One region of the Clostridium sp. ETTB3 genome, then DNA from elsewhere that is predicted to be linked to it. Evidence: a T-box and tRNA genes for the amino acid it is inferred to sense, from the RefSeq annotation. Region 1 holds a T-box; the other holds one or more tRNA genes.

What was found. A T-box is a leader RNA that pairs with one kind of tRNA and senses whether it is charged. The one in region 1 lies ahead of gltX (glutamate--tRNA ligase), so its partner is inferred to be a tRNA-Glu.
Region 2: it has a tRNA-Glu gene. The T-box ahead of gltX (glutamate--tRNA ligase) is inferred to sense a tRNA for this amino acid. The anticodon was not compared.

The regions. Positions count from the first base shown of each region.
Region 1 covers NZ_CP199832.1:306,730-318,572, reverse strand. Annotated here, with positions in the region: gene mprF (bifunctional lysylphosphatidylglycerol flippase/synthetase MprF) at 1-858, opposite strand, end outside; gene ACUN06_RS01620 (AI-2E family transporter) at 889-2,013, opposite strand; gene ACUN06_RS01615 (alpha/beta hydrolase) at 2,069-2,998, opposite strand; tRNA gene ACUN06_RS01610 (tRNA-Lys) at 3,119-3,194, opposite strand; tRNA gene ACUN06_RS01605 (tRNA-Lys) at 3,423-3,498, opposite strand; gene ACUN06_RS01600 (glutamine--tRNA ligase/YqeY domain fusion protein) at 3,931-5,592, shown strand; gene ACUN06_RS01595 (hypothetical protein) at 5,905-6,081, opposite strand; gene gltX (glutamate--tRNA ligase) at 6,398-8,059, opposite strand; T-box leader at 8,155-8,343, opposite strand; gene ACUN06_RS01585 (NCS2 family permease) at 8,412-9,719, opposite strand; gene ilvC (ketol-acid reductoisomerase) at 10,035-11,039, opposite strand; gene ilvB (biosynthetic-type acetolactate synthase large subunit) at 11,137-11,843, opposite strand, start outside.
Region 2 covers NZ_CP199832.1:46,410-58,252, forward strand. Annotated here, with positions in the region: gene trhA (PAQR family membrane homeostasis protein TrhA) at 1-280, opposite strand, end outside; gene ACUN06_RS00205 (DUF1836 domain-containing protein) at 501-1,073, shown strand; gene ACUN06_RS00210 (ABC-ATPase domain-containing protein) at 1,077-2,765, shown strand; tRNA gene ACUN06_RS00215 (tRNA-Glu) at 2,840-2,914, shown strand; gene ACUN06_RS00220 (YjiH family protein) at 3,041-4,423, opposite strand; gene proB (glutamate 5-kinase) at 4,730-5,524, shown strand; gene ACUN06_RS00230 (glutamate-5-semialdehyde dehydrogenase) at 5,542-6,786, shown strand; partial or broken gene ACUN06_RS00235 (IS607 family transposase) at 7,080-7,754, shown strand; gene ACUN06_RS00240 (RNA-guided endonuclease InsQ/TnpB family protein) at 7,675-8,853, shown strand; gene ACUN06_RS00245 (hypothetical protein) at 8,877-9,047, shown strand; gene ACUN06_RS00250 (GNAT family N-acetyltransferase) at 9,022-9,468, shown strand; gene ACUN06_RS00255 (SanA/YdcF family protein) at 9,539-10,135, shown strand; gene ACUN06_RS00260 (SDR family NAD(P)-dependent oxidoreductase) at 10,303-11,079, shown strand; gene ACUN06_RS00265 (carbamoyl phosphate synthase small subunit) at 11,647-11,843, shown strand, end outside.

The DNA of each region.
Region 1 (11,843 bases):
AACTAAAGGAACTATATAGTAACTTATTCTATATAATAATAATAATAATAATATTTGCTCTGATTGAACATTAAAACTTTTTAATCCTGTAAGTAAAGTTAAATCAAATGTACCTACTCCACCTGGAATCATACTAATAATAGCTATTATTATTGCTTTAATATAAACAGGGAAAAATTGAATTAATGTTACCTTTATCCCTATGATAAGTATTAATCCATAAATTAATAAAATTGTTGTTGCCCATTCAAGAATTGAAATAAATGATATTTTTATAGTAGCTAAATATGCATTTTTGTCTTTATCTTTAATAAACTTATAAGTACTGAAAATTAAAACACCTATAATATATAATCCCACTAATGTTGAACCATAAAAAACTATGTCAAACTTTTTAATGGTAAATGCACACCATATGCTATATATAAGACATATTAAAGAAAAACCACTTAAATTTAATCCTACAACCTTTAAATTTTCCTTTGTTAATTTTGATTGGTCATCTACATGATTTTTATAAAAATAATTTTTTATAAGAATTGCAGAACTACCACCAAATCCAACAATATTTGAAATAGAAGTAGCAATCCAAGAGTATTTATATACCTTCTTTACTGGCAAATCTATTGGTATGCTCTTCCTTGTAATTAAATCATAAAATGACAATGGCATATAAGAAACTATTCCTAATAATGCAATTATTAACAAGTTAGGAGCTGTTAACCTATCAGCATATTTCTTAAATAAATTTATATCTATATCTACAAATATTTTATATAATTCTTTAAAAGCTAGAAAAAATATTGTTACTATGATTATACTTTGTATTATCTTAAATAACTTTTTATTTATTTTCATTTTTTTACCCCTTTTTAACTATAATAATTATCAATTTACTACATCTTTTTGCCTTATATAATTACATATAAGTTCATAACATACTCCACATAAAGGAACCCCAACTATTACTCCTAAAATACCAAATAAACTTGAAAAAACAATAACTATTAAAACAATATATAATGAAGAAAGTCCTATTGAATTTCCCACAACTATTGGATAAATTATATTCCCTTCAATTTGTTGCATTAACACAACTATAAAAATAAATAGCAATATGTTTTTATACCCAGCTATAATCATAATAATAGTTGTTATTATAATACCTATAAATGGTCCTAAAATTGGTACTGCTGCACATAATCCAAGTATTAAACTTATAAATAAACCATATGGAATATTTAAAATTGCCATACTAACAAATATCATTATAGATAATATAAAAGAATCAATTGTTTGCCCAAAAATATATTTTTTAAATTTGCTATAAGTCAATTTTATTGTTTCTATAACATATCTTTTATGTTTATCTTTCATAAACTTACATATAATAGTTTTAATTTGAAATTTTAGACTTTCTTTTTCTAATAAAATATATACAGATATTACCAAACCTAAAATTAAATTAATTAAAACATTAGTTATTCCTAAAGTAATATTTAAAATTCCTGAAAATGAAGTTTTTAGTATATTATTTACTATACTCATAATATTATTATCTACTTTATTGAACTTGGAAAATATAGTTTCTAATATATAATTATTATTGCTATTTTGAGTTAAAAATTTTTCTATATTTTTAATTTGTTCAGGTGCCTTTTCTATAAAAGTATATAAGTTATGTAAAATTTCAGGTATTACTACATTAATAACTAATGTTCCTCCAATAATAAGTGTTAAAAAAACTATTACTAATGACATAGCTCGACTAATTGTAAATACTTTTTTTTCATTTAAATTAAATTTTTTCAGTAATATTCTAATTCTCTTTTCTAAAAAGCTCATTGGCATATTTAAGAAAAACGCTAAAACACATCCAAATATAACTGGTAAGATAATTTCTATTAAATTATCAATAACATGTGATACATACTTTAAATTACTTATTAAAAAAAACATTATTAGTCCATAAGTTACTATTAGTATATTTTCTTTAAAATATTTCTTATTCATTTCCCCTCCTTATAAATCAAAATTTTAGCTTTATATATTAAGTTAATAATAAAAATTATTCATTTTCTCTATATATTGCCTTACACATATTATAAAAACATGTTTCTTCTTCTATATTAGGCATATGTGCTGATGCCTTAAACTTGTATATTTGCTTTTTAGGTGCATTTATAAAATTATAATATTCTTCTACTATCTTACTAGGAGTATGGTAATCATTATCTCCACAACAAAAATATATTGGAATTTCAAACTTATTATTTGTATTAAATAAGTTTATACATGACATTTCTGAATACATATATCTATTTGAAATAATAATTCCACCTAAAAATTTAAACCAATCAAATAAGTTATAGTATTTAAAGGAAATACTTTTTAACATAAGGGATATCTTGCTAAATTTAAAAACATCACCTTTATACTTTTGTATTAATTTATTTAATTTATTAATACTATCTTGAGTTTTGTAAGGTGGTTTTCCTATATTTTTTAAAATTTTGATTCCCTTTTGATAATTTTCATTATTAACTTTTTTTAATAAAATTTTATAAATAAATTTATCTCCTTCATTTATATTAACAACTTGGCCTATAGATATATATGCCTTTATATATTGTGGTATCTTTTGTGATAAAATTATTCCTATCAAACTTCCAAAAGAATGCCCTACTAAATAAATACGATTTTTTTTAAATCTATCCCTTAATATTTCTATTAAGGAAATAGCATCATTAACAATATTATTTATTTTTAATTCATCTTTTGAAAATATCTTTGTATTTGATTTTCCAGCACCACGTTGATCCCAATTTACAACAAGAAAATCTTCTTCTAATTTGCTTTGATATTTTCTTATAAAACCACTTTGAGATACTCCTGGTCCTCCATGTAGAAATAACATTAAAGGTCCTTTTTCATTACCTGTTGCAAGAATATATTGTTTAACTCCATTTAAATTTACATATTCGCTTATTTCTAACATGAAATCCACCTCCGTTTTCACTAATTAATATAATTTTTATATTAATTTATATAACATGTTGTATATAAAAAGGTTATCATTTATTATATAAAAAAAAGCAGAGGTTTTTTACCTCTGCTTTGGTGCGCCTTCAAGGACTTGAACCCCGGACCCCCTAGTTAAGAGCTAGGTGCTCTATCTTCTGAGCTAAAGGCGCAAATATCTTATGACATAATATTATATCATTCGACTTTCTTTGTCAATACTATTTTCAAAAAAACTTTTAAACATTTTTAAATATAACAAAGTGGCTACCGCCATGCCCTATTCGTGATATCAATTTTACTGCTTAAATATTAAAATTCATTGATATAATTAACTTTATAAGTTTAAATTTTTATAATTTCCATATATAAAAAAAGCAGAGGTTTTTTTACCTCTGCTTTGGTGCGCCTTCAAGGACTTGAACCCCGGACCCCCTAGTTAAGAGCTAGGTGCTCTATCTTCTGAGCTAAAGGCGCAAATATCTTATGACATAATATTATATCATTCGACTTTTTTTGTCAACACTTTTTTTTATTTCTAAATAAATAAATTTCTTGTATATGCTACTTTATTTTTTCATTATCTTCAATATAAAATTATTAGTATTAGTAATAGTAAAATATATGTTATAAATTTTATATAATTAGGAAATAATTATTTTTTATCTGAAATGTGCTGTCCATCTCCCATCTTCTAAAATGGGAGATGGACAGCACTTGACGATAGTCAACAAGAATAGTACAATATAGTCAGTATTAAATGATAGAAATGAGTAATAATAACGGATTTAGACACTAAATAAGCTTGGGTAAACTTGTACCGTTAGGTATATTGACTAAGAAGCTCCCACTTCTATAAGTGGAGAGTAGTTCACCCCTAAAATTAATAGTCAATAGGAGATGTAAATTATGTCAACTGAAATTAATTCTTCTAATTTTATAAGAAATATAATAGTAAATGATTTAGAAAGTGGAAAACACCAAGAAATAATAACTCGTTTTCCACCAGAACCAAATGGATACCTTCATATAGGTCATGCAAAGTCTATTCTTTTAAATTTTGGATTAGCTGAAGAATTCCATGGTAAAACACATCTTAGATTTGATGACACTAACCCTGTAAAAGAAGATACAGAATATGTTGAATCAATAAAAGAAGATGTAAAATGGCTTGGTGGAAATTGGGATGAACTTTACTTTGCATCTGATTATTTCGATGAAATGTATAACAGAGCTGTTCTTTTAATAAAAAAAGGATTAGCTTATGTTTGTGACTTAACTCCAGAAGAAGCTAAAGAATATAGAGGTACTTTAACTGAACCTGGTAAAGAAAGTCCTTATAGAAACAGAAGTGTTGAGGAAAATTTAGATTTATTTGAAAGAATGAAAAATGGTGAATTTTCAGATGGAGAAAAAGTTTTAAGAGCTAAAATTGATATGTCTTCTCCTAATATGAATATGAGAGATCCTATAATCTATAGAATTGCTCATGCAACTCACCATAACACTGGAGATAAATGGTGCATCTACCCTATGTATGATTTTGCTCATCCATTAGAAGATGCCATAGAAAAGGTAACTCACTCTATTTGTACTTTAGAATTTGAGGATCATAGACCTTTATATGATTGGGTTGTTAGAGAATGTGAAATGGAAGCTCAGCCTAGACAAATAGAATTTGCTAGATTAAACATGACTAATACTGTTATGAGTAAAAGAAAACTTAAACAATTAGTTGATGAAGGTGTTGTTGATGGATGGGATGATCCAAGAATGCCTACTATTTGTGGCTTAAGAAGAAGAGGATGTACACCAGAAGCATTAAAGAATTTCTGTTCTGCTATTGGTGTTGCTAAAGCAAATTCTACAGTAGATTCTCAAATGCTTGATTATTTTGTAAGAGAAGATTTACAATTAAAGGCTCCTAATGCAATGGCTATTTTAAAACCTTTAAAATTAGTTATTACTAATTATCCAGAAGGGCAAACTGAAATGTTAGAAGTTAGCAACAATGCTAAAGATGAATCATTTGGAAAGAGACTTGTTCCATTTTCAAGAGAATTATATGTTGAACAAGAAGACTTTATGGAAGTTCCAATAAAGAAATATTTCAGATTATTCCCTGGTAATGAAGTTAGATTAATGGGTGCTTACTTTGTTAAATGTAATGAAGTAATTAAAGATGAAAATGGCAATGTAACTGAAATTCATTGCACTTATGATCCTGAAACTAAAAGTGGTTCTGGATTTACAGGAAGAAAGGTTAAAGGAACTATTCACTGGGTAGATGCAAATAACTGTGTACCTGCTGAATTTAGATTGTATGAACCTTTAATATTAGATGATGCTCCTGAAAATGAAGGTAAGCATTTCTTAGAACAAATAAATCCTAACTCTTTAGAAATTTTACAAGGATTCATTGAACCAACAGCTGTTGAAAATGCTAAACCTCAAGATAAATTCCAATTAGTTAGAAATGGTTTCTTTAATATTGATACTAAATATACTACTAATGATAAATTAGTATTTAATAGAATTGTACCTTTAAAATCTTCATTTAAATTAAAATAAAAAAAATTAAAGAAAGGCAATTTGCCTTTCTTTAATTTTTAATTAGGTATAGTAAGTGTTCGTTGAGGTTTCATACACAGTAATTTTTTATAATTAAATGCACACTGAACCAAGTCTTTACTTATATAATTATGTATAACGCATTTTGTAGATACACAAGCTATAAAATAGTTAAAATATTGAACTAGTCTTATTTTTTATCACATTGGTCTATACTCCTGAAACTCTTAACAATATTATTTTGCTCGCTTTTATTAATTTAATACTAGAAGTTATTTCTATAAATTATTTTTAAATTGATTTCTATTAATATTATTTAATTTTATGATCACATCCACATTTATTTTCTATTTCTGATTTTGCACTTGCAGGTGATGCCCATTGATTATTTACTGCTGTTTTTTGTCCTTCATGACATCCACATCCAGTGTGTGAATTGTGCTCTCCTTTACCTTCTTTATGACATCCACAGTTTGAATTATTACTCATAATATTTTCCTCCAATGTCCTATTAAATTTAGCCCTGATACAGCCAAGTCTATACTTAGTTCTACCACCGCTACAATAATAGTTTGTACACTTTATTTTCTTTAATACCTTGTATTAATTTCATTTTGGACCAAGTTGTGAATTTAAATTAAAATAATGAAAAAAAGCACATTTTTTTCTATAATTTTATAACTTTATTTTTTACTAATCTAATCATAAAAAATACTGTATTTAGACTAATTCTATAATCTAAATACAGCTCTTTTTTCTTATAGATAAAATATAGCATTTTTTCTAGTTAAAAATCTTTTAATTTTTATAACTCTAAAAATCTATTAAATCTTTCTCTAACCTTTTCTTCTCCTATAATTTGCATTATAGTATAAAGATCTGGAGTATTTGTTCTATGTGATAATGCACTTCTTACTGCACCTGCAACATCAGAAATCATTCCCTTATAAGCTTCTGGGTTAGCCTTAAATTCTTTTCTATTTGCACAATATCCAAGTTCTGCTCCAATTACTTTTAATTCTTCAAACCAGTTTTCTTGACTTCCTATATTAAAAGTAAACTTTTTAGCATATTCTTCAATTATAGCTTTAGCATTTTCTAATAATAAAGTTTTTGGTAACTCAACCTGCTCTGCAGTTTCATTATAGAATAATTCATCAAAGAAATAGAATATCTTATCCTTAACTTCATCCCACTTTGCAAAGTCTTTTCTTGGTTTTGGACCTTCTTTATCTATATTAAATATTTCTCTTGCCATAGCTTCATTTGAAGTTACTAAGTTATACATTTCTTCATCATATTGTTTAGCCCATGCAGTATATTGTTCATATACTTTATCTGCTGGCATTCTAGCTATAACATCTTTAGAAACGTCATTTAATTTAACTAAATCAAATAATGCTCCGCTCTTACTCATTTTTTCTAAAGCAACATGGAATTCATGATAATCAGCAATTGGATTTTCTGCTCTCCATTCTTCATAACTTGAATTTACTATGTTTAATAAGTATTCAATAACACATACTACTGGATATCCAACTTCATTATAATAAGAAACAGCTGCTTCAGCATCTTTTCTCTTAGAAAGCTTTCTCTTAGATCCACCTTCTTGTTTCATTATTGTTGGAATATGAGCATAGTTTGGTCTTTCAAATCCTAATACTTCAAATAATTGAACGTGTATTGGAAGTGATGATAACCACTCTTCTCCTCTTATTACATCTGTAGTTCTCATTAAATAATCATCTATTGCATGTGCAAAGTGATATGTTGGAAGCCCATCTCCTTTTATTAAAACTACATCTTGATTATTTTCTGGGAAAGATATATCTCCCTTTATTAAATCGTGGAATTCTACTCTATTTTCAATATTTCCTGGTGATTTTAATCTTAAAATATAAGTTTCACCATTGTTTATTCTTTCAATAGCTTCTTCTTCAGTAATATTTCTATATTTAGCATATTCTCCATAGTATCCTGGAGTTATCTTATTAGCTATTTGCTCTTCTCTTAAAGCAGCTAATTCTTCTGGAGTACAAAAATCTGGATATGCTAAACCTTTTAATAATAAATCTTTAGCAAAAGTTCTGTATATTTCAGCTCTTTCACTTTGTCTGTATGGGCCATATTCACCTTTTGAAGTTTCTTGACCAGTCATTCCTTCGCTAAAGTCCATTCCAAAATTGTGCATAGTTTCAATTGTATCTTCAATAGCACCTTCAACTTCTCTCTTTTGGTCTGTATCTTCTATTCTTAAATAAAAAACTCCTTCACTTTGGCTTGCTAATCTTTCATTGATTAATGCAGCAAAAACTCCACCTATATGTTGAAATCCTGTTGGTGATGGTGCATATCTAGTTACTCTAGCACCTTCTTTTAAGTTTCTTTTTGGGTATTTTGCTATATAATATTCTCTATCATGTTCAACATTAGGGAATATTATTTCAGCTAATTTTTCAAACGCCATATTTAATGCTCCTTTATATATAATATATAAAAAATGGTTGTTCCACGGAGGTACACCCATTTATATCCAAATAAAAAAGTTTCCATCCCAAATATTATTAGGACGAAAACTTATATTCCGCGTTACCACCTAAATTGGTTAATATAAATTATTAACCCACTCAAATACTTATTAATTTTTATTGCTCCAAGGTTTCCTTCAATAGTTTTAAATTTTAGGCTTACACCATCCCTAAATCGCTTTAAGTTAAAATTTTATTTACTGCTCCTCTTCAATGCAATCTACTGTATTAGTTTTAACAAATTACAAGTTAATTATACAGACTGCAATTATTATTGTAAAGTTTTATTCATTATCTTACTGCAAAATATATTATAAATAATCCTGATAAAACATACATAACTGGATGAACCTTTTTAACTTTTCCCTTAAAAGACATAAGGACTACATATGCTAAAAATCCACATGCTATTCCCTCCCCAATGCTATAAGTTAATGGCATTAATATTACAGTTAAAAATGATGATATTGAAACTTCTGGTTTATCCCATTCAATTTCCTTAAGACTACTACACATTAATGACCCAACTATAATAAGAGCTGGTGCAGTTACTGCTGAAGTAATTACTGTAAGTAATGGTGAGAAAAATAATGAAATTAAAAATAAAATTCCTACTACAACACTTGAAAATCCTGTTTTTGCTCCCACTGCTACTCCTGATAATGATTCAACATAAGAAGTTGTATTAGTAGTCCCAAATATTGCTCCTATACAAGTAGCAACTGAATCTGATAATAATGCTTTAGAACCACCTTCAATTGATCCATCATTTTTTAATAATCCAATCTTAGACCCAACTGCAACCATTGTCCCTGCTGTATCAAAAAAATCCATAAATAAAAATGTAAATATAACTAATATCATTTGAGGATTAAATATATTTCCTATATTTTTAATTGCAACTCCAAATGTAGGTGCAATTGATGGTGGCATTGATATTATTTTATCTGGAAAATTTATTAAACCAAAAATCATTCCTACAATTACCGTTGCTACCATACCAATAAATATTGCTATATTAGACCCTCTAACCATTAATATTGCTATTACAATAAGACCAAATACAGAAAGTAATACTGTTGGATTTGTTAAATCTCCAAGACCTACAAATGTTGATTCATTTGCCACAACTATTCCAGCATTCTTTAATCCAATAAAAGCTATAAACAATCCAATTCCTGCACTTACAGCAAATTTTAAATTTGTTGGTATTGCTTTTATAACTATTTCTCTTATTCCTGTAATTGACACTATTAAAAATATAATTCCAGATGCTAATACACCTGATAATGCTGTTTGCCATGGAATATCCATTCCTATACAAACACTATATGTAAAGAAAGCATTTAATCCAACCCCTGGCGCTAATCCCATTGGAAACTTTGCAAATATCCCCATAATAAAAGTCCCAATTGCAGCTGCCAATGCTGTTGCAGCAAACACACTTTTTTCTGGCATTCCTGCATCACCTAAAACACTAGGAATTAAAAATAATGCATATGCCATTGTTAAAAATGTTGTTACTCCTGCTACTGTTTCTGTTTTCAAGTTAGTATCCTTTTCTTGAAAATTAAAATACTTAGATATTAAATTTATCACTTAATTACCCCCTCATTATTTTGCAATATATCTCCTCCCATAAAATCAACAAATATAATTCAATGTTTACATAATTAATATTATTAACAAACAAATTATATGAATAATATAATATATTTTTTAATATTTGTCCATGTTTTTTATTATTTTTTTATATTTTTAATTACTTTTAAAAAATATTGTTCGTGTTTTTGTTTATTAACCTTTTTCTAAAGTAAACTATTAAATAAACTAATAAATAAACTAATAAAAGGAATACCTTAAAAGATATTCCCCTTATAACTAATAAAATTATAAATTTATATAAATAATTAATTAATCTAAATTCTTAGTATCAATCCAAGACATCATTTCTCTTAACTCTTTACCAACCTTTTCAATTGGGTGTTCTGCTTCCATTCTTCTCATTGCATTAAATTGAGGTCTTCCTACTTGATTTTCCATTAACCAGTTTCTAGCAAATGTACCATCTTGAATTTCAGTTAATACTTTCTTCATTTCCTTCTTTGTTTCATCAGTAACTATTCTGCTACCAGTTACATAATCACCATATTCAGCAGTATCTGAAATAGAATATCTCATTGCAGCCATACCACCTTGATACATTAAATCAACAATAAGTTTCATTTCATGTAAACATTCAAAATAAGCATTTTCAGGAGCATACCCTGCTTCTACTAAAGTTTCAAAGCCAGCCTTTATAAGTGCAGTAACTCCACCACAAAGAACAGCTTGTTCACCAAATAAATCTGTTTCAGTTTCATCCTTAAAAGTAGTTTCTAATACACCTGCTCTAGCTCCACCAATACCATTAGAATAAGCTAATGCAACTTCTTTAGCATTTCCAGTATAATCTTGTTGAACCGCTATTAAGCAAGGAACTCCTGAACCTTCTGTATAAGTTCTTCTTACCATATGTCCTGGTCCCTTTGGTGCAACCATAAATACATCAACATTAGCTGGTGGAACAATTTGTCCATAATGAATGTTAAACCCATGAGCAAATGCTAAAGCATTTCCCTCTTCTAAATATGGAGCTATTTCTTCCTTATATAATTTAGCTTGCTTTTCATCTGGTACTAAAACCATAACTACATCTGAAGACTTAACTGCATTTGCAACTGTAGCAACTTCTAAGCCAGCTTCCTTAACCCTATCCCAAGACTTACTGCCTTCATATAATCCAACAACTACATCAACTCCACTTTCATGAAGATTTAATGCATGTGCATGTCCTTGGCTACCATAACCAATAACTGCAACCTTTTTCCCTTTTAATAACCCTAAATTTGTGTCCTTTTCATAAAACATTTTTGCCATATTTAATACCCCCGACTTATTTATTTTTTATCTATAAAAATTTACTACCATTCATATTTTGATAGAAATTTAAATTAACTATTTAATTGCTGTTTTTTTATTTTCCTTCTAAATCTTCTTCATTAATAATTTGATGAATTGGTGCCCCTGGAGCAACCATCGGAAATACCTTCTTATCACTATCAATTTTATAATCTATTATTACTGGCCTATTTACAGATAAAGCTTCCTTTAATACACCATCAAGTTCATCTCTTTTTTCTACTCTAAATCCAACTCCTCCAAAAGCTTCTGCAAGCTTAACAAAATCAGTTGCCCTATCTAATGTAGTTTGAGAATATCTTGCTTCATAAAATAAACTTTGCCACTGTCTAACCATACCCAATGCATTATTATTCATAACAATAATTTTAATTGGAATATTATACTTAACAGCTGTTGCAAATTCATTGCAGTTCATTCCAAAGCTTCCATCACCAGCAATATTAAATACAATTTTATTTGGACTAGCAACTTTTACTCCAATTGCTGCTCCTAATCCAAATCCCATGGTTCCAAGACCACCTGATGAAATTAATGTTCTTGGAGTTTTAAAATTAAAATATTGTGCTGTCCACATTTGATGCTGTCCAACTTCTGTTGTCATGACAAAACTGCCATCATCTAAAGAACTAAGCTTTTCAAATAAAAATCTAGGTGTTAATTGTTCACCATCATCACTATTATTTTTAGTAATAGATAAAAGCTTTAATTCTTCCACAGTTTTTAACCAATTTTCATTTCTTTTTTCATTTATTAATGGCA
Region 2 (11,843 bases), 260 kb from region 1:
ATGGAGCATATGAACCAGCAATTAAAATAAAAATCATTGAATGATCAAGTTTTTGAAAAAATGAAATAACTTTTTGAGTTGATACTATTCCATGATAAGTTCCTGAAGTTGTATATAAAAGAATTAAACTTAATCCAAAAATGGTAACAGATAATATTGAAATAGCAGGACCACCTGAGAATGTTACTTTAAGCAACATGGCAATTAAAGCAATTAATGATAATCCAGCACCAGCAAGATGAGTTATAGAATTAATTGGTTCTCTTAATTTTTTATACATATAAATAAACACCTCTCATTTCAATAAGTAGTTTTAAAAACTACATTTTATTATATTAATATTATTTGCTATTTGTTCACTATAGTCAAAGTGAATTTAAGTAGATTTAAGCAAATTATCAGTAAATACATCTGTTTTTCTTGCAAATATTAGGAAATACTATTATTATTAAAATATAATAGTGATAATAAGTAGTTTTTAAAACTATATGGAGGATGCTATGGATATAATAGAAATATTAAATAATTTATCTTTAGAAAGTAATATTAAATTAGAAGAAGTGCCAGAAATAGATTTATATATGGATCAAGTAATTCAATTATTTGAATCTAAATTAAGTAATCAAAAAAGAAATGATGAAGAAAAAATATTAACAAAAACAATGATTAATAATTATGCTAAAGGAAAGCTTTTATTACCTATAAAAAATAAAAAATATTCAAAAGAACATATTATACTTATGTCTTTAATTTATAATTTAAAGGGAGCATTATCAATAAACGATATTAAATTATGTTTAGATGAAATAATAAATAAATCTGTGCAAGGAAATTATCCATTAAGAGAATTATATTCAAGTTTTCTAGAGGAATGTGATAATGATGAAAAAAGCTTTAAAATAGATGTTTCTACAAAATTTGAAAATATAAGCAATAAAGTTGATGAAAATAAAAATTTTGATGGAGAGTTTGAAAAAAACTTTTTATTATTATGTTCATTAGTAAATATGAGTAATATGTATAGAAGAATGAGTGAAAAATTAATTGATGAGTTTTTTGCTGAAGGGAAGTAAAATATGAAGAACTTAAGTGATTTAAAGAGAGAGTTAGAAAAAATTGATGGTCGTGGATATAAAACTTATAAGACATTAGAAGGACAATATAGTTTTGAAGATTATATTTTAAGTATAGATCATGTTCAAGGTGATCCTTTTGCTTCGCCATCAAGGATTAGAGTTATAGTAAATAGTAATAATAACTTTCCTAAAAATTTATTTGATGAAAAATATAAAAAAATTACTATTTGTGATTTTTTAACTAGATTATTTAGTAAAAATATATATAAGTATGGAGAAAAAGTATTTGGCTCAGGTAAAAGTGGACTTATTGAAATAAGTAAATGCTCTCAACAAGTAATAGAAAGAACTTCAATAATAATAAATAATGAAAAAATAGAGGCTAGATTTTATGTTGGATTTCCAGCAAGGGGAAGAAGTGTATTATCTAAAGAGTTAGAAAAAATATTATTTAATATTATACCTAATATAGTTAAAAATACTTTAATTTATAATAATATAAATATTAAAGCTTTAAATGACAAATTAAAATTATTAGAAGATCAAGAATTTATAAGAAAACAATTGAAAGATAAAAAACTTATTGCCTTTATAGCAAATAATTCTATATTACCAAGAGAAAGTGGGATTTCTCAAAAACCATTAAAAGATGGTAAAAAGTTTATTTCACCTAAGGAGCTAGAGGTAGAATTTAATACACCTAATAGAGGATTAATTAAAGGAATGGGAATACCAGAAGGAATAACATTAATAGTTGGTGGAGGTTATCATGGAAAATCAACATTGCTTAAGGCATTAGAGCTTGGAGTATATAATCACATTGAGGGTGATGGAAGAGAATTTGTCATAACAGATAATACTGCATTAAAAGTTAGAGCAGAAGATGGAAGAGCAATAACTAAGACTGATATATCTTTATTCATTAATAATTTGCCAAATGGAAAAGATACTAAGAAGTTTTATACTGAAAATGCAAGTGGAAGTACATCACAAGCAGCTAATATAATAGAGGGTATTGAAAGTGGAACAAAATTATTTTTAATAGATGAAGATACATCAGCTACTAATTTTATGATTAGAGATAGTGTTATGCAACAGCTTGTATCTAAAGATAAAGAGCCTATAACACCATTTATTGATGTAGCAAGAAGCCTTTATAAACAAAAGGGAATATCAACTATATTAGTTGCAGGAAGTTCAGGGGACTTTTTTGATATTGCAGATTTAGTAATTCAAATGGATAATTATGAACCTTATGAAGTTACTAAAAAGGCAAAAGCTTTAAGTAGAGGGATAACTAATGTAAATGAAAATTTAAAGGTGGATATTGATTTTAATAGGGTGATTCTTAAAGGGACCATAGAAAGTAGCCCAAAGGGTGTTAAGGTTAAAACTTTAGGTAAGGATGGAATTTCTATTAATAAAGAAAATATAGATTTAAGAGCCGTAGAACAAATTGTAGATAATGAACAGTTAAATACAATTGGAGCAATTATGAAATATGCTGAAAATAAATTAATGGGAAAAAATTTAACTTTAGCACAAATTGCAGATAATATAACTGAAGAATTAAAGAATAATCTTATTGGAATTGAAAATATTAAAGGTGGATATGGAAGCTTTGCTATAGTAAGAAAGCAAGAAATAATGTGTGCATATAATAGATATAGGAAAATAAAAATTAGATAAAATGGAAAAAATATCTAGTATATTTTTTTGATATATGGTAATATTAATATTGTTAAGTTAAAAATTAACAATATGGCTTGTTGGTCAAGAGGTAAAGACGTCACCCTCTCACGGTGAAATCAGGGGTTCGATTCCCCTACAGGTCACCATTATCAAGGATTTTGGAGTTAAACAATTTTTGTTTGCTCCTTTTTTTATAAAAAGGGGCTGTCGCACTAAAACTTTTATACACAATATATTGTAGTATTTATTCTTAATGCGACATCCCCAAATATTTAATATATAAAATTTGCAATTAAAACTATAACTGGTAAAGTTATTAAGGTTCTTTCTATAAATATTATAATTAATTCTTTTATATTTATTGGAATCTTAGAACCAAGTAAAACACCACCAACTTCAGACATATATATAAGTTGAGTTACAGAAACTGCAGCAACTATAAATCTTGTCATTTCACTTTGTATAGTTGTTGAAGCAACAACTGAAGGAAGTAACATATCAGCAAATCCAACAACTAATGTTTGAGATGCTTGGGCAGCTTCAGGTATTTGTAATAATTGAAGTAGAGGAATAAAAGGTATTCCTAAGATTTTAAATACTGGAGTATAGTTAGCTATTATAAGTGCTATTGTTGCCATACACATAACAACAGGTAAGACTCCAATCCACATTTCTAAAACATTTTTAGCACCATCAGTAAAGAATTCTTTTATGCTAGAATTTTTTCTTGCTTTTGTTATAGCTTGTTCATATCCCCATGAAAAAGATGTATATCCACTAGGAATAGATTCATCTATTTTTTTATTTTCTCCATTATAATATGTATCTTTCTTTTTGGATAATGGATATATTCTTGGAATTATTATTGCAGCAACTATACCAGCAATACTAACAGTTAAGTAAAATGGAACAAACATATTTCCAAGTCCAACAGTATTTATTACAACTAAACTAAATGTAATTGAAACTGCTGAAAATGTAGTACTTATAGTAGCGGCTTCTCTTTCTGTATAAAATCCATCTTCATATTGTTTACTAGTTAGCATTATTCCTAAAGTACCATCACCTAACCAAGATGTGATACAGTCAATTGAAGAACGACCAGGTAATTTAAATACTGGTCTCATTACTTTAGTTAATAATGCACCAAAAAACTCTAATAAACCAAAATTAAGTAGTAATGGTAAGAATAATCCTGCAAATAAGAATATAGAAAATAATACAGTTAAAAGATCATGTAATACAAAAGCACCAGTATCACTATTAATTATCATTTCAGGTCCTACATTAAGAGTAACAAGTAATCCAAATATTCCACCTAGTACTCTTGAAGTTAACCAAATTGAAGTTGTACTAAATAGTGAATTTAAAAGCTTATTATTTATTATAAATTTTGGCTTAAAAACTGTTGCTATAAAACTAAATATAGCGGAAATAATCAGTGTTATGGTAATTATGTATACTAAATATTCACCAAGAAAATTTACTAGTTTTCCAGAAAAAATAGCTATTGGAATAGTAACATCGCCTTCATGTTTTATTGGAATTATAAACAATAAAACACCAATTAGAGAAGGAATAATGAATTTTAACTTATCTTTTAAGGAAACTTTAGTTTTATCATTATCAAATGGTTTTAAATTTGAAACTTCCATTTTTTCTCCTTTTATAACAAAAAAATTTTAATTATTAAACTACATTAATTCTAAATGCAAAGATATCAAAAATCAACATATTTTATGCATAAAAATTTAGAAAAACTTTATAATTTTTTATTTTTATACAGAATTATTCAAAAGTTTTAATTTTTATTCAAATTTATGGACACGTATAATTTTAATAGGCAAATTTGTATATAGATATAAAGGAAATTTTTATGGTAAATACTAATAAAGATAATTATAATATATAAATAACAAATTAAGATTTAGGAGATGATCTGTTTGAACTATAGAGAGCAAATGAAAAGGTGTAATAGAATAGTAATTAAAGTAGGAACATCAACACTTACTTATGATAATGGTAATATAAACTTAACAAGAATAGAAAAGTTAACAAGGGTATTATCTGATTTAATGAATTCAGGAAAAGAAGTTGTTCTTGTTTCATCTGGAGCAGTTGGTGTTGGAGTTAATAAGATTAAATTAAAAGAAAAACCAAAGAGTATAAAAGAAAAACAAGCAGCTGCTGCTGTAGGACAATGTGAACTTATGCATATATATAGTAAATTCTTTGGAGAATATAGCCATATTGTTGGGCAAGTTTTATTAACAAGAGATGTTGTTGAAGATGATCATATAAGAGAAAATGTTGTAAATACATTTGAAACTTTATTAGAAAATAAAATTATACCAATAGTTAATGAAAATGATACTGTTGCTATAGACGAAATTGAAAATATAGTTAGATTTGGGGATAATGATAACTTATCAGCAATAGTTGCTGAATTAGTTAGTGCTGATTTATTAATTATATTATCTGATATAGATGGTTTTTATGACTCAGATCCAAGAAAAAATCCAAATTCAAAATTAATAAAAACAGTAGAAGAAATTACACCAGAATTAGAAGCTTGTGCTGGTGGTGCAGGAAGTAATCTTGGAACTGGAGGAATGGCAACAAAATTAACTGCAGCTAAAAGAGCTATATCAGCAAATTGCAACATGATATTAGCAAATGGGGAAAATCCATCACTATTAATAGATATAGTAGAAGGAAAAGAAGTTGGAACATTGTTTATGAAAAAAAATAAATAGAAGGGAGTTTTATAATAATGAATGAATTAATAAATAAGGGTAAAAAAGCAAAAAAAGTTTCTTTTATATTATCAAATTTAAGCACATTAGAAAAAAATAAAGGATTAAATGCAATGGCTAATTCTTTAGTTAATAATAAAGAAGAAATACTTAAGGCTAATAAAATTGATTTACAAGCATCAATGGAAAAGGGTACATCTAAATCTATGTTAGATAGATTAGCATTAACTGAGGAAAGAATAGAAGGCATGTCAAATGGTTTAAGACAAGTTGTAGCATTACCAGATCCAATAGGAGAGGTATTAGGAATGTGGACAAGACCAAATGGACTTCAAATTGGACAAAAGAGAGTTCCTTTAGGTGTTATAGGAATAATATATGAAGCAAGACCTAACGTAACAAGTGATGCAGCAGGACTTTGTTTTAAAGCGGGTAATGCAGTTATTTTAAGAGGTGGAAGTGAAGCTATTAATTCTAATAAAGCAATAGTTAAAGTATTAAGAGAAGGACTTAAATCAGTAGGGCTTCCAGAAGATTCAATTCAATTAATTGAAGATACAAGTAGGGAAGTTGCAACTGAAATGATGAAATTAAATGACTACATTGATGTGTTAATTCCAAGAGGTGGAGCAGGACTTATTCAAGCTGTAGTTAAAAATGCAACAGTTCCTGTAATTGAGACAGGAACAGGAAATTGTCATATATATGTTGATGAATATGCAGATTTTGAAATGGCTAAAAATATAGTTATAAATGCTAAAACATCAAGACCTTCAGTATGTAATGCAGCAGAAAAGTTATTAGTTCATGAAAAAATAGCTAAAGATTTTATGCCTATAATATTAAAAGCATTAAGAGACAAGGATGTAGAAATAAGAGGGGATAAATCTTCTATTGCTTATGATTCATCAATAAAAAAGGCAAATAAAGAAGAATGGTATAATGAATATTTAGATTATATAATAGGTGTAAAAGTTGTAAATGATATTGATGAAGCAATTGATATTATTAATCATTATGGTTCTGGACATTCAGAAGCTATAATTACTAAAGATTATGGTAATTCTCAAAAGTTCTTACAAAAAGTAGATGCAGCAGCTGTTTATGTAAATGCATCAACTAGATTTACAGATGGAGAAGAGTTTGGATTTGGTGCTGAAATAGGAATTAGTACTCAAAAGCTTCATGCAAGAGGACCAATGGGGCTTAAAGAACTAACTACTATTAAATATATTATTTATGGAAATGGCCAAATAAGATAAGTGAAAGCCCAAATTTTAATTTGGTTGCTTGAACTTACTCCTATGAGTGAAGCGAATAGAGAGTTTCATATGAAAGCCCAAATTTTAACTGACACTCTAAATCTATGATTTAGTTAGTGGAAGTTACCTACTTGTTAATTTGGTTGCTTGAACTTACTCCTATGAGCAAAGTAAATATAGCGTTTCAGATAATAATTATATAAGGAGGAATATATAGTCAATTAAAATATTGATGAATGTGTTTAAAAGTATTAATATGTGCCCAAGGAGTGATATTAATGAACAGTAAACACATAACAAATTACAAACCAAAAGATTTTGCTGAATTACTTGGAGTGAGTGTAAAAACCTTTCAACGTTGGGATAGAGAAAACATATTAAAGGTAAAAAGAACACTAACAGACAGAAGATATTTTACTTACGAACAGTATTTAGAGTTTAAAGGTATCAATGGTTCTGATAATGATAGAAAGACAGTTATTTATACTAGAGTTTCTACTAATTGGCAAAAAGATGATTTGAAAAATCAGATAGAATTTCTTTTAAACTTTACATCTTCCAAAGGAATAATAGTAGATTAAATAATTGAAGATATAGGTAGTGGATTGAATTACAATCATAGAAAATGGAATAAACTTATTGAGGAATGAATGGAAAATAAAGTTGATTCTATTATAGTAACTCATAAAGATAGATTTATTCGTTTTGGATATGATTGGTTTGAACGATTTTTGAGTAAATATAATGTGAAAATAATAGTTGTAAACAACGAATTACTTTCACTGTAAGAAGAATTAGCTCAAGATATAATTTCAATATTACATGTTTTTAGTTGTAGAATCTACGGATTAAGAAAATATAAGAAAAAGATAGAAAGGGATGAAGAAATTGCTAAAAGCCTACAAAGTAGAGATAAAACCAACAACAAAACAAATACAGAAAATCAATCAAAGTATTGGAGTTTGTAGATGGCTATATAATGAATATTTATCAACGAACAATCAACTATATACTAAATACAAAAATGGATTCATTGATAAGAAACAGGTGTTTATGAGTGCCAATGATTTTGATAAGTATATAAATAATGAAATCAAAGTTTTAGATGAATACTCTTGGATAAATAATTGCGGTTCTAAAGCTAGAAAAAAAGCTATACAAAATGCCGAAATCGCTTATAAAAGGTTTTTTAAAGGTCAAGCTAAGTTTCCTAAGTTTAAAAAGAAAAATAAATGTGATGTTAAATTATACTTTCCTAAGAATAATAAAGGCGATTGGAAAGTGGATAGACATAAAATAATGATACCTACATTAAAAAACGTAAGGTTAAAGGAGTATGGCTACATTCCAATAGGCTCAAAAATTATTAGCGGAACTGTATCAAAGAAAGCAAATAGATATTATGTGTCTGTAATAATAGATGTAGAAAATATCCCACAGAAAAATACAAATCAAGGTATAGGAATTGATTTAGGCATAAAAGATTTTGCTATTTGCAGCGATAAAATCATTTATAAAAACATAAATAAAACTCAAAGAGTTAAGAAGTTAGAAAAGAAATTATTAAGAGAGCAAAAAAGACTTTCAAGGAAATATGAAAGTTTAAAAATAAGAAATAAAAAAGAGAAGGGAGAAGCTACTCGACAAAATATCCAAAAACAAATAGCTAAAGTACAAATACTTTATCAAAGACTTAACAACATAAGAACTGATTATATAAATAAAGTTGTAAGTAATGTGGTGAGAAACAAACCATCTTATATTACGATAGAAGATTTAAATGTTAAGGGAATGATGAGGAATAAGCATTTATCTAAAGCAGTAGCACAACAGAAATTTAATGAATTTAGAAATAAATTATCAAATAAATGCAATGACTTAGGTATAGAATTAAGAATTGTTGATAGATTTTATCATTCAAGTAAACTATGTCATAAATGTGGTTCTATAAAAAAAGATTTAAAGCTTAAAGATAGAATTTTTAATTGTGATTGTGGGTATGTTGAAGATAGAGATTATAATGCAAGTCTTAATTTAAGAGATGCAAAAATCTATAAAATAGCATAAACAAATTTTATAGATATGTACCGATGGCTAAGTCGGGAATTTACGCCTTTGGAGTGACATATCAAACTAAAGTAGTCTATGTTTATCAAGACAAAATAGGTCACGTTGAAAAAGGAAAAATCTCAATATGGATACGTTTGTCCATATTTCGAGTAGCAGTAAAATATTATGAACTTTGCAATAAAGACATTTAATGAATTAACAATTGATGAATTATATGAAATTGTAAAATCAAGATTTGAAGTTTTTGTTTGTGAACAAAAGATTGTTGAAGATCAAGAATTTGATGATAAAGATAAAGTTAGTTATCATATAATGTTAAAAGAAAATGATAAAGTTGTAGCTTATTGTAGAATTGTACCTAAGGAAATAGGATATGATTATACTTCTATTGGAAGAGTATTAGTACTTTCAAGTTATAGAAGAAAAGGAATAGCTCAAGAAATGATAAAGGTAGCATTAGATTTTATAAAAAATAATTTAAATGAAAATATTGTAGTATTATCTGGACAGCTTTATGCAAAAGGATTATATGAAAGTGTAGGATTTAATGTTATCTCTGATGTTTATGATGAAGTTAATATTCCACATGTTAAAATGAAGGTAGAATTATAAAAAATAATGTACAAATTTAAAAATTAATACATACCATATAGTAATAAAAATAGTCGAGAAGGAATACTATATGGCTTATGTATTAATTTTTTGTTTAATAGTGGCGATAATTAGTTTTAGTATATTTGTGATAATGGATATATTTGGAGGTAAGTACATTTTAGATATTGAAGACCTTCCAATGGATTGTGATACTGTAATTATATTAGGAGCTGGTGTCAGAGCAGATGGTAATCCTTGTGATTTATTAGCAGATAGGCTAGATACAGGAGCAAAGGTATATGTAATGAGAATATGCAAAACTATTTTATTAACTGGTGATAATAGTGGAGAATCTTATAATGAGCTTGCAGTTATGAAAAAGTGGATTATGAAAAATTATACGAGAACTAATATTAAAGAAGAGGATTTACTAGTAGATAATTGTGGTTTTTGTACTTATGATAGTATGAAAAGGGCAAAAAATATATTTAATATAAAAAAAGCAATAATATCAACTAATGAATATCATTTACCAAGGGCAATATTTATTGCAAGAAGCTTTGGAATTGAAGCTTATGGAATTGCTTCTGATATGAGACAATATGATAAGATGAAAAAATATAAAATAAGAGAGCGAGTAGCTCAGCTTAAAGACTTTTTTTTATGTCTAATAAAGATGCAATAATAGTATCTTTATTAGACATTTTTATGTACTAAATCAAAGTTATATAATATTAAAATAATTATTATATAAGATAAAATTTTAAATATAATTATAAAAGTTTATAAAATAAAAAATATTATTATAAAATATACGTAAGTTTTAGTATGAAAGGATTAATAAAATAAGTTATGGGGAAGCATAAATATACATTAATAACAGGTGCGTCATCAGGAATAGGATATGAACTTGCAAGATTATTTGCTAAAGATAAACACAATTTAATTTTAATTGCAAGAAATATAGATAAATTACAAGAAGTTAAAGTAGAATTAATGAGTAATAATATTGATGTAAAAATATTAAGTTTAGATTTATCTAAAAATGAAGATATTGAAAAATTATTTAATTATATAAAAATAAATAAGATAGAAATAAATACTTTAATTAATAATGCTGGTGTTGGGACATTTGGAGATTTTAAAGATATATTATGGGAGAAAGAAGAAGAATTAATTGATATAAATATAAAATCTTTAACTAAATTAACAAAATATTTTTTACAACAAATTATAAAAGAGAAAAATGGTGGAATTTTAAATGTTGCATCTACAGCAGCTTTTTGTTCAGGTCCTAGAATGGCTAGTTATTATGCATCAAAGGCATATGTTCTTAATTTAACAGAGGCTATATATGAAGAGTGTAAAAATACTGGAGTTAAAATTTCATGCCTTTGTCCAGGACCAGTTAAAACAGGTTTTCAAGGGAAGGCTGGAATTAAAAAAAGTGAAGCAGCTAAGAAATATTTAATGGATGCAAAAGATGTTGCTAATATTGCTTATAAGGAATTTAATAAAGGCAAACTTATTATAATCCCTGGCATAAAAAATAAATTATTAGTTTTGGGTAATAAGTTCTTACCGCGTTGTATTTCAAGAAAAATAATATTATTAACAAATAAAAAATAGGTTAGATTTGGAAAATTTATTATAAAAATAAATGGAATAATATTGAGAAAAGGATAGTATAAATTAAAATAGAAAATGAAAAGTTAATTTATATATTTATAAAAATACGTTTTTATTGAATAAATATTTTGAAAGAAGTTTAATTATAAAAAATTAACAGGAAATAATTATAATATAAGTACGCAATTAACTTTTTAAATATAACGAATATAAATAATTTAATATTGACAATAATTCGTGCTAAATATACAATAATATACAAGATATAGAATTAATTAGTTAAAAAGTACACTTTAAATTGGTCCAGAGAGGCCAGAAAGGAGTATGTAGGTATGTTATACGTAAATAGCAATAGTTACATCTATTTATCAATTGAATTTTCTAAAGTAAATTTTAAATATATTAAGGATAGTATGGAGAGATTACATAGTTAAATGTCTCCTTACTATCCTTTTCTTTTAAATTTATAAAAAAATTAAAGAGTTTATTGAGATATATTTAAGATTAAAGGGCTTTTAGAAAGTGTATTTTTAGCTGTTAGATGGATAAATTTTAGGAGGGCTAGGAATGAAAGCAAGGCTTATATTAGAAAATGGAATGATTTTTGAAGGTAATGCATTTGGATACTTAAAAGATAGTGTAGGAGAAGTTGTATTTACAACAGGAATGACAGGATATCAAGAGGTATTAACAGATCCATCATATTATGGACAAATTGTTACTATGACATATCCGTTAATTGGAAACTACGGAATTAATTTAGA